DNA from 3 places in the Arthrobacter sp. 05T442 genome. Region 1 is predicted to be linked to each of the others. Evidence: riboswitches for the same ligand, from Rfam matches in the RefSeq annotation. Region 1 holds a riboswitch; each other region holds the start of a gene.
The links. A riboswitch is a leader RNA that binds a small molecule or an ion and turns the genes downstream of it on or off. The one in region 1 is predicted to bind S-adenosylmethionine.
Positions count from the first base shown of each region.

Region 2: linked by a shared signal. The riboswitch ahead of AC1DES_RS08700 (aminotransferase class V-fold PLP-dependent enzyme) and the one ahead of AC1DES_RS18580 (bifunctional o-acetylhomoserine/o-acetylserine sulfhydrylase) in region 1 are both predicted to bind S-adenosylmethionine.
Region 3: linked by a shared signal. The riboswitch ahead of AC1DES_RS11980 (DUF1737 domain-containing protein) and the one ahead of AC1DES_RS18580 (bifunctional o-acetylhomoserine/o-acetylserine sulfhydrylase) in region 1 are both predicted to bind S-adenosylmethionine.

Region 1 covers NZ_JBFTKM010000032.1:14,868-18,128, forward strand. Annotated here, with positions in the region: gene AC1DES_RS18570 (CPBP family intramembrane glutamic endopeptidase) at 1-644, shown strand, start outside; gene AC1DES_RS18575 (VOC family protein) at 801-1,439, opposite strand; SAM riboswitch class IV at 1,647-1,762, shown strand; gene AC1DES_RS18580 (bifunctional o-acetylhomoserine/o-acetylserine sulfhydrylase) at 1,827-3,143, shown strand.
Region 2 covers NZ_JBFTKM010000006.1:151,291-154,551, reverse strand. Annotated here, with positions in the region: gene rsgA (ribosome small subunit-dependent GTPase A) at 1-60, shown strand, start outside; gene hisN (histidinol-phosphatase) at 150-962, shown strand; SAM riboswitch class IV at 1,042-1,155, shown strand; gene AC1DES_RS08700 (aminotransferase class V-fold PLP-dependent enzyme) at 1,190-2,659, shown strand; gene AC1DES_RS08695 (class I SAM-dependent methyltransferase) at 2,778-3,261, shown strand, end outside.
Region 3 covers NZ_JBFTKM010000011.1:22,888-26,148, forward strand. Annotated here, with positions in the region: gene AC1DES_RS11970 (O-succinylhomoserine sulfhydrylase) at 1-811, opposite strand, end outside; gene AC1DES_RS11975 (rhodanese-like domain-containing protein) at 812-1,237, opposite strand; gene AC1DES_RS11980 (DUF1737 domain-containing protein) at 1,234-1,545, opposite strand; SAM riboswitch class IV at 1,559-1,673, opposite strand; gene AC1DES_RS11985 (ATP-grasp domain-containing protein) at 1,962-2,894, shown strand; gene AC1DES_RS11990 (glycosyltransferase family 2 protein) at 2,881-3,261, shown strand, end outside.

The sequences.
Region 1 (3,261 bases):
CGCAGGGGACGTCCACGCTGAACCGCTCGCAGAGCACCCGCGAATACTTCGACCTCACCTACCAACTGCTGGACATCGTCTTCGCCCTGGTCCCGGTGGTCCTGGTGATCTACTTCCTGACGGAGCACCGTCCGGCCGGCGAGCACGGCACCTCGGCGTTCCGGAAGCTCGGCTTCAACTTCGCCAGGCCCGGCAAGGACCTGCTGCAGGGTGTGGGACTCGCCGCCATGATCGGGGTTCCCTCGCTGGGCCTCTACGCCGCCGGGCGGGCGCTCGGCATCACGACGGCGATCATCCCGAGTGCGCTTGACTCCTACTGGTGGACGGTGCCGGTGCTGGTCCTGTCCGCAGTCAGGCACGGCATCGTGGAGGAAGTGATCGTGGTGGGCTACCTGCTGGACCGGTTCGGCAAGTTCGGCTGGAGCATGCCCGTGGCGATCTTCGCCAGTTCCATGCTGCGCGGCAGCTATCACCTGTACCAGGGCTTCGGACCGTTCATCGGCAACGCCATCATGGGCGTCATCTTCGCCCTCATTTACACCCGGACCCGCCGTGTGATGCCGCTCGTGATCGCCCACGCCATCCTGGACACGGTGGCGTTCGTCGGCTTCAGCCTCTTCGGCAAGGCGATCGGCCTGGGCTGAGCCCCGCCAAACCAACGCGGGGTCATTTAAGGCCCATCCGGAGCCCCCGGACGGGCGGTAAGTGACCCCGAGTTGCTTAAGAAATATCGGCCGCCATCGATGGGTGACGTCATTGACACCCGCTGATGGCGGCCGAAGTGCGGGGCGGTCAGGGCCTCAGATGGTGACGGCTCCGGAGGCTGTTTCGAAGGTGACAGAGAGGATGCCGGGGGTGCCGTGCGGCGCGATCCAGTTCACGGCCACGTCTTCCAGCGGCTTCTCGACGGGTTCGCCGAGCCATTCGGTGACCCGTGCTGCCGAGCCGGCAATGGTCAGGGCCGACATCTTGACGTTGCTCTCGTAGGCGTTGGAGGGGTGAAGCGCCGGATCGCCCTCCCACTTGAGCATGTAGGGCACCTGGGGGTCGGCGATGAGTCCGAGGATGCCGATCTGCTTCCAGACCAGCTCGCGGCCGTCCGGGAACTTCCGGTTGCCGTTGGCGGCGGCGCGGCCCAGCCGCTCCTCGAAGGGGGCGAGGTCGTCGACCTCGACGCACCAGCCCATCCAGCCGCCGCCCGCTTCGGAGCGTGCACGGACTGCCTGGCCGAACGGGGCCTTGTCCGACGCCGGGTGGTTCAGGACCTCCACGACTTCCAGGTACTTGTGTCCCGCGAGCGGGATGATCATGTTGCGGGTCCCGAATCGGGGGTGCACTCCGCCCTTCACGGCTTCGACGCCGAGGGCAGTTGCGATTCGTTCGGTGGTGGCTGCCAAGCCATCGTGTTCACAGGCGTAAGAGACGTGATCCATGCGCATGCCCTCATCTTGGCACTTTGTGATGGAGCTCTCAGCTTAGGGTCCCCTAACCGTGGTGGGATGTCATTCGGGGTCCCTGTGCGGCGCGCCCGCTGGTGCCCCCAGCGCGCGGGTTCCAGTTCCCTGGGGCGCGGCCACAGCGCCCGTCATCTTCATTTTCGTCACAAAGCTATCCAGCGCCGGACGGGTCTTCCTAGACTGATGCCAGGTCATGAGTGCCAGCACACAGCCCCGGCTTGCTGGCCGGCAACCCTCGTATCGCGGTGGGGTGCCCCGGGTGAAGACCTGGCCGTCCGGCGCCCGCCGGAGGGCAAGCGCGGCGCCTGTGCCGTCCCGGACCGATGGTCCCGGGGGCGGGCTGTGCCCGGTTACTTGAGGAGCTCTCCAATGTCCAATGCCTGGTCCTTCGAAACCCGCCAGATCCACGCCGGCCAGGAGCCGGACAGCGCCACCGGCGCCCGGTCCCTGCCCATCTACCAGACGACGTCGTTCGTGTTCCCCAGCGCTGAAAGTGCCGCCAACCGCTTTGCCCTGGCCGAGCTCGCCCCGATCTACACCCGGATCGGCAACCCCACCCAGGATGCCGTAGAGCAGCGCGTGGCCAGTCTGGAAGGAGGACTCGCAGCCCTGCTCCTGAGCTCCGGCCAGGCCGCGGAGACCTTAGCAATCCTCAACGTCGCCGAGGCCGGCGACCACGTGGTGGCGAGCCCCAGCCTTTACGGCGGAACCTATAACCTCCTGGCCCACACTCTGAAGAAGTTCGGCATTTCCGTCACTTTCGTCGAGGACCCCGACAACCTGGCGCAGTGGCGCGGCGCCGTCCGGCCCAACACCAAGCTGTTCTTCGGCGAGGTCGTCTCCAACCCGCGCCAGGACGTGCTGGACATCGAAGGCGTCTCGAAGGTGGCGCACGAGGCGGGCGTGCCGCTGATCGTCGACAACACCCTCTCCACCCCGTACCTGATCCGGCCGATCGAGTGGGGTGCGGACATCGTGGTGCACTCCGCCACCAAGTACCTCGGCGGGCACGGTACTGCGATCGCCGGCGTGATCGTGGACTCCGGCAATTTCGACTTCGGCAAGGACCCCGCGCGGTTCCCAGGCTTCAATACCCCGGACCCCACCTACAACGGCCTCGTCTACGCCCGCGACCTCGGCAAAGACGGCGCCCTGGGCGCCAACCTTTCCTACATCCTCAAGGCCCGGGTCCAGCTGCTGCGCGACCTTGGCTCGGCGGTCTCACCATTCAACGCCTTCCTCATCGCCCAGGGCATCGAAACCCTGAGCCTGCGCGTCGAACGACACGTCGCCAACGCCGTCAGGGTGGCCGAATGGCTGGAGGCGCGGGACGACGTCGAATCCGTCGCCTACGCCGGGCTGCCGTCCAGCCGCTGGTACGAGCGGGGCCGCAAATACGGGCCCAAGGGGACCGGCGCCGTCGTCGCGTTCAACATCGCCGGAGGAGCGGAGGCCGGCAAGCGTTTTGTCGACGCCCTGGAACTGCACTCGCACGTGGCGAACATCGGCGACGTCCGTTCCCTCGTCATCCACCCGGCGTCGACCACGCACAGCCAGCTGACGCCGGAGCAGCAGGAGATCGCCGGCGTCACCCCGGGACTCGTGCGGCTCTCCGTCGGGTTGGAGCACATCGATGACATCATCGCGGACCTCGACGCCGGATTCCGCGCCGCGAAGAGCGCCTAGGGACACCCCGAATTCGCCGGAAACCGTCGACGTCGCCGTAAGGCCCGGGCGAACTCGTCGGTTTCCGGCGGTCTCGGTGTACAGGACGCAGTCCTGTCACATGGAAGTCACAATCTTG
Region 2 (3,261 bases), on a different contig from region 1:
TTGGGGACGGACCCGCGGATGGAAGCCCAGGACGTCAAGGAACTGGGCACCGTCTCGTAGGGCCTACGGCCGGGCTGCCGGTCCCCCGGCCTGCGGCGCCGCGACGTGGCCTACCGCCTGCCGGCCCGCTTTGGCGGTAGTTTGGAACCATGAGTCAACCCGCTTCGAGCTACAACGATGACCTGCGCCTTGCCCATGTACTGGCAGATTCCGTAGATTCCCAGACCATGAGCCGCTTCAAGGCGCTCGACCTTCGGATAGAGACGAAGCCCGACCTCACGCCTGTGACCGACGCCGACAAATCCGCGGAGGAGGCCATCCGGGGCCAGCTGTCCCGTTCCCGCCCCCGCGACGCCGTCCTCGGCGAGGAATTCGGCAGTTCCGGCCATGGCTCCCGCCGCTGGATCATCGACCCGATCGACGGCACCAAGAACTTTGTCCGTGGCGTCCCGGTCTGGGCCACCCTGATCGCCCTCGTGGACGAGGGCGAACCGGTCGTCGGCGTCGTCAGCGCCCCGGCACTGGGGAAGCGCTGGTGGGCGGCCAAGGGTGCCGGCGCCTACACGGGCCGATCACTTGCTGCGGCCACCCGGCTGCGGGTGTCCAACGTCTCCGAGCTCTCGGACGCCTCACTGTCCTACTCGAGCCTGACCGGCTGGAAGCAGCGCGGCAACCTGGACGAGTTCCTGGGCCTCACCGAAGAAGTCTGGCGCACCCGGGCCTACGGCGATTTCTGGTCCTACTGCCTGGTGGCCGAGGGCGCGGTCGACATCGCCTGCGAGCCGGAGCTGAACCTCTACGACATGGCCGCCCTGGTGCCGATCGTGACCGAAGCCGGCGGCCGCTTCACGTCCCTGGAAGGCGAAGACGGCCCGTTCGGCGGCAACGCCCTGGCAACAAACTCGATCCTCCACTCAGAAGTCCTGAAGCGCCTCAACCCGGGCCTGGACGACCTCCTCTAAGCGCCCGTCCCGTAACAAAGCGCTTCACATTGGCGCCGGGCCTTTTCCCCGGCTGCGCGGATGTCCTAGGCTCGAAGCAGGTCACGAGTGCCAGCGCAAAACCCCGGTTTGCTGGCCGGCAACCCTCCATTCGCGGTGGGGTGCCCCGGGTGACGACCTGGCCGGTCCGGTACGGACCCGGCAAGCGCGGATCCCCGGTGCGTGGGGTCCTTTTCGAGCGAGGTCCCATGACAACTGCCACTTTTCCCGCCGCCATCCGTGCCACAGCAGGCTCCCAGGCCGGCCGCCCCGACGTTCTGCTGTCCGGTGCGGACTCCGACGCACGGTTCGCCATCGCCCGCCGGCCGCTCTCCGCGGTAACAGGTGCAGAGATCCAGGCTCCGCTGATCAACGGCGGACACGTCCGCTACGCCAATCTGGACTACGGCGCCTCGGCCCCCGCCCTGTCCGTGGTCTCTGCCTACCTGAACGAGATCCTGCCGTTCTATGCGAGCGTGCACCGCGGCGCTGGCTACGCCTCCCAGATCAGCACGTCGGTATACGAGAACGCCCGGAGCATCGTGCGGGACTTCGTCGGCGGCCGCGCCGATGACTCCGTCATCTTCACCCGGAACACCACCGACTCCCTCAACCTGCTGGCCGGATGCCTGCCCGTGAGCGGGGGCCGGCACACCGGCGAGGTGCTCTACCTCGACATCGAACACCACGCCAACCTCCTGCCGTGGCAGAGCGTGCCCCACCGCAGTGTCGTCGCGGCCCCCACCCTCACGGCCACGGTGGAGAAGCTGCGCGGGGAACTGGCGCACGGGGGCATCAGCCTGCTTGCCGTGACTGGAGCCTCCAACGTCACCGGGGAAATCCTGCCCGTCCGGAAACTGGCCGCCCTGGCGCACGAGTTCGGGGCGAGGATCGTCGTCGACGCCGCCCAGCTGGCGCCGCACCGGCGGATCGATATCGCCGCCGACGACGTCGACTACGTCGCCTTCTCCGGCCACAAGCTGTACGCGCCGTTCGGTGCGGGCGTCCTGGTGGGACGCCCCGACTGGCTCGACGCCGGCACCCCGCACCTGGCCGGCGGCGGCGCCGTCCGTGACGCACGGCTCGATTCGGTCAGCTGGACCACCGGCCCCGCACGGCACGAAGGCGGATCCCCCAACGTCCTGGGCGCGGCGACGCTGGCCCGCGCCACGGAAGTGATCGCCGCCCTGGACCAGGAGCAGTGGCACGCCCATGAGAACGCCATCCGCGCTTTCCTTGTCGACGGGCTCCAGGGCATCGACGGCGTGAGCGTCCACCACATCTTCACAGACACCACTGCAGATGGCGACGGGGAGGGCACCGGCACCATCGGCGTCGTCAATTTCTCGGTCGAAGGCTACGACGCCGGCCTCGTGGCCGCCTATCTCTCGGCCGAACACGGCATCGGCCTGCGCGACGGCCGCTTCTGCGCCCACCCGCTGCTCAAACGGCTCGGCCTGCCCGCCGGCTCCCTGCGGGCCAGCTTCGGCCTCGGCTCACGGCTGGAGGATGCACAGCGGCTGCTGGCCGGCATCGAACGACTCCGGCAGACCGGACTTGGCTGGGACTACGTGGTGGACGCCGGCCGGTGGGTGCCGGCGAACGACACCCGCAGCTACCCGCACTGGGCGCCGAACACACCCGGCACCGCAGGCGCGGCGCCGTGTACTGAAGACTAGGCCCTGGCGGCCAGGCGCCGAAGGCCAGTCACTGAAGACCTCGCCCTGAAGGCCAGCGCGAGTGCGGTAAATTCGAAGGGTATCCACAACACCAGGACTTTCCCGAAGGAGATCGCACGTGGCACGCGGCGGCCCCAGGCTCCACAACGGACCCAAACTCCACAGCGGGCGGCGCCAGGAGCTCGGGCAAAGCTTCCAGGACGGCGGGGAACACTACGAGCGTGTCCGCCCGGGCTACCCTGGCGAATCCGCAGACTGGCTGATCCCGGCCGGGGCGCGGAATGCCGCGGACATCGGCGCCGGAACCGGCAAGTTCACCGCGCTGCTGATCGATCGTGGACTGCACACGGTCGCGGTCGATCCCTCGGCGGACATGCTGGAACAACTGCGCCGGACGCTGCCGGGGGTCCCCGCCGTCGTGGGAACGGCGGAGGACACCGGACTCGAGGCTGAAGCCTTCGACCTTGTCACGGTGGCCCAGGCCTGGCACTGGTGTGATCCCCTTCCGGCCAGCACGGAGATCGCCCGGGTCCTCCGGCCCCGTGGTGTCCTGGGGCTGGTCTGGAACCAGCTGGACACCTCGGTTCCCTGGGTGCACCGGC
Region 3 (3,261 bases), on a different contig from region 1:
CCGAGGAGTGGTTGACGCGCAGCGCCATGGTTTCCAGGCCCTTGGCCAGGACCCAGGCGTTGAAGGCGGACAGTGCCGGACCGGTGTGCCGCATGAGCTGCTTGACGGGCCCGTCCACGAACTCCTTGGTTCCCAGGATGGCACCGCCCAGGACCCGGCCCTGCCCGTCAATGTGCTTGGTGCCGGAGTAGACGATCACGTCCGCGCCGAGGTCTCCGCAGCGCTGCAGGAGGGGAGTGGCGAAGACGTTGTCGACGACGACGGTGGCTCCCGCGGCGTGCGCGAGTTCGCTCACCGCGGCGATGTCGACGATTTCCTGCATCGGGTTCGACGGCGACTCGAAGAAGACCGCCGTCGTCGGCTTGGACAACGCGGTCCGCCACTGGTCCAGGTCCGGGCCGTCGACGAAGACCGTCTCCACGCCCCAGCGGGGCAGGATCTCGTTGAGGATCACGAAGCAGGAGCCGAAGAGCGAGCGGGCCGCGACCACACGGTCACCGGCCCCGAGCAGCGCGCCGAGAGCGGTGAAGACGGCTGACATGCCCGATGCCGTGGCGAAGCATGCCTCGGTGCCTTCGAGCAGCCGGAGCCGTTCCTGGAAGGTCGCGACCGAGGGGTTGCCGTAGCGGGAGTAGACGAAGCGGTCGTCCTCGCCGGTGAATGCGCGCTCGGCGGCGGCGGCGGATTCGTAGACAAATCCGGAGTTCAGGAAGATCGGTTCGGTGGTTTCCTGGAAGCCGGTGCGGTCAAGGCCGCCGCGGACAGCCTGGGTGTCGGGGCTCCAGCCGGCGGCGTCGGGGTTGAAAGTCACTTATTTCTTTCCAATGCTGGTGGGCAGGCCGCGGTTCTTCCAGCCGTTGACGGTCCGGTCGCCGTAGCGGTCCGGTTCGCCTTCGAAGCCTTCGAGGACGTTGTACGAGGTGTACCCGGCCTGCGTGGCTGCGGTCGCGGCAGCGATGGAGCGGGCCCCGGAGCGGCAGAGGAACACGAGTTCGACGGCGGTGTCCTCCGGCACCCGCGCCTTCAGTTCGGCGATGAACCGCGAATTGGGGATGCCGCCGGCAAGGTTCCACTGGATGAACAGGGTGCCGTTTGGCTGTTCGGTCGCGGTCGCGGCCGCGGTTTCCGGGATGCCGATGTGGGCCCATTCGGCCTCCGTGCGGACGTCCACCAGGATGGCGCCGTCCTGCAGCTTGGCCCAGGCCTCCTGCGGACTAAGGTCTCCGGCGTAGCTCATGCGTGGCCCTCGAAGGCGTCTTCCGAGCCGAAACCGTCGCTCTCCAGATCATCCACAGCGCTGGCGACGGCGGCGTCCGCGCTGGCGATGGCGGCCGGCAGGACGACGGCCTGCGCCACGATCACGGTACTGCCGTTGAAGGTGGCGGAGGCGCTTCCATGCAGGACGTAGCCGTCGGCCAGTGCGGCCGAGACACGCTCGCAGAAGGCGCGGTCATCGGGGCCGGTGAACAGCCGGTAGGCCAGTTTTTCCTCCGCGGCCGTTTCGGGTGCGGCGGGAGGTGCCGCTGGGGTGGACGCGTCAGGCATGACGGATCTCCTTCTTTCACGCTTGCAGATCGAATGGTCGATGATGCCGAGTCTTCACCTGAGGCACCCCGCCGTGGGAGGAGGGTTGCCGACCGGCCAGTCAGGGCTTGACGCCGGTTCTCATTACTCCCCAAAAACGTAACACTTACTTCTCCGGCCCGCACCGCCGCCGTCGTCATGTTAAGTAACCGGCCCGCCCGCGGCGCTCAGTGTCCCTGGACGGTTCGGGGCCCGGCGGTCAAAGACAAGGCGCCGTAGTGCCACAAGAGAGGTATTACCTGTGCGGGATTCCGGTTCCGGCCCGACAGTTCGAGTGGTGCCTACTCGGGCGTTCCCCCGGGCCGCTCGCATTTACTGGGAGTGCACGTTCGGTTAGCTCCCGTCCGCCCGCTCAGCACCGAAATGGAGAAACTCTGATGCCCCGCATCCTCGTCACCGGCATCGGCGGGCCCGCGGGCCGCGCCGTCGCCGCCCAGCTCAGGGCCCGGGGCTTTCCGGTCCTCGGCACAGACTTCCGTGACCTTCCCGCCGAGGCCGGCCTCACCGTCGTGGCGGTCCCTCCCGCCACCGATCCGGAAAGGATTTCGGCGCTGCGCCGGCTCATTGCCAGCGAGAAGATCGACCTGGTGATCCCGACGCTCAGCGAGGAACTTCCGCATATCGCGGCAGCCCGTGCCGGGTTCGGGGCGGACGTGCGCGTCATCATCGGGGACCCCGGCCCGGTGGCCCTCGCCAACGACAAGCTCTTCACCGCGTGGCAACTCCGGCAGGGAGGCGTCCCCGTCCCCCGCTTCGGCGTCCCCGGTGATTTCGCCGACGCAGGCGCCGCGATGGCCGCGCTCGGCGGCCCTGTCGTGATCAGGCCGCGGGTCTGCCGCGGCGGGCGCGGGGTGATCGTCGTCGACGGCACCACCGGCGTGGATTGGGCCAGCCTTCCGGAAGGGCAGATTGTCCAGGAGTTCATCCCTGGCGCCGAGTACGGGCCCATGGTCTTCGGCACGCCCGCGCACAACAGCACGGCGCCGTTCGCCATCGTCGTCGAAAAGACCGAACTGGCCCACGGCAACGCGGTGTCCGCCCGCCGTTTGGGAACGGGAGAGTCCATGGATGTGGGCAATGTGGCGATGGCTGCCGTCCGGGCTCTCGGTCTGGCCGGCCCGGTCGATGTCGATGTCCGACGACGCGGGGACGGGACCCCGGTGGTGCTTGCGGTGACCGCCCGCTTCGGCGCGAACAGCGAAGCTGCTCCCGAACTCCTCGATGCCGTCCTGGCGTCGTTCACGCTTCCCTCTTTCAACCCGGCATCGTTCCGGCCAGGCGCGGGAGCCTACGCCAGTGTCCTGGTTTGAACCAGCCGTCCCGGGGGCATTGTTCCTGCTTTTGCTCCTCGGCTTGCCGATCCTCGTGTTCGGTCTCGTGAAGCTCCTGATCCTGCCGTTGGCGGTCTGGTTCGAAGTCCGGGCCTCCCGTCGGCGGCGCCGCGGTGTGCCAACTCTCCTGGATGAGTGGCCCAGCGTCTCGATCATTGTCCCGGCCTACAACGAGGCAAGAGTCATTGAGGACTGCGTTCGGTCCATCCAGCTCACCCGGTACGACCGGTACGACGTCATCCTCGTGGACGACGGTTCCACCGACAACACCGCCGGGCTGATGCAACGCCTCGCGGCAGCCGATCCGCGGATCACCGTCCTGACGCAGGCCAACGCCGGCAAGGGG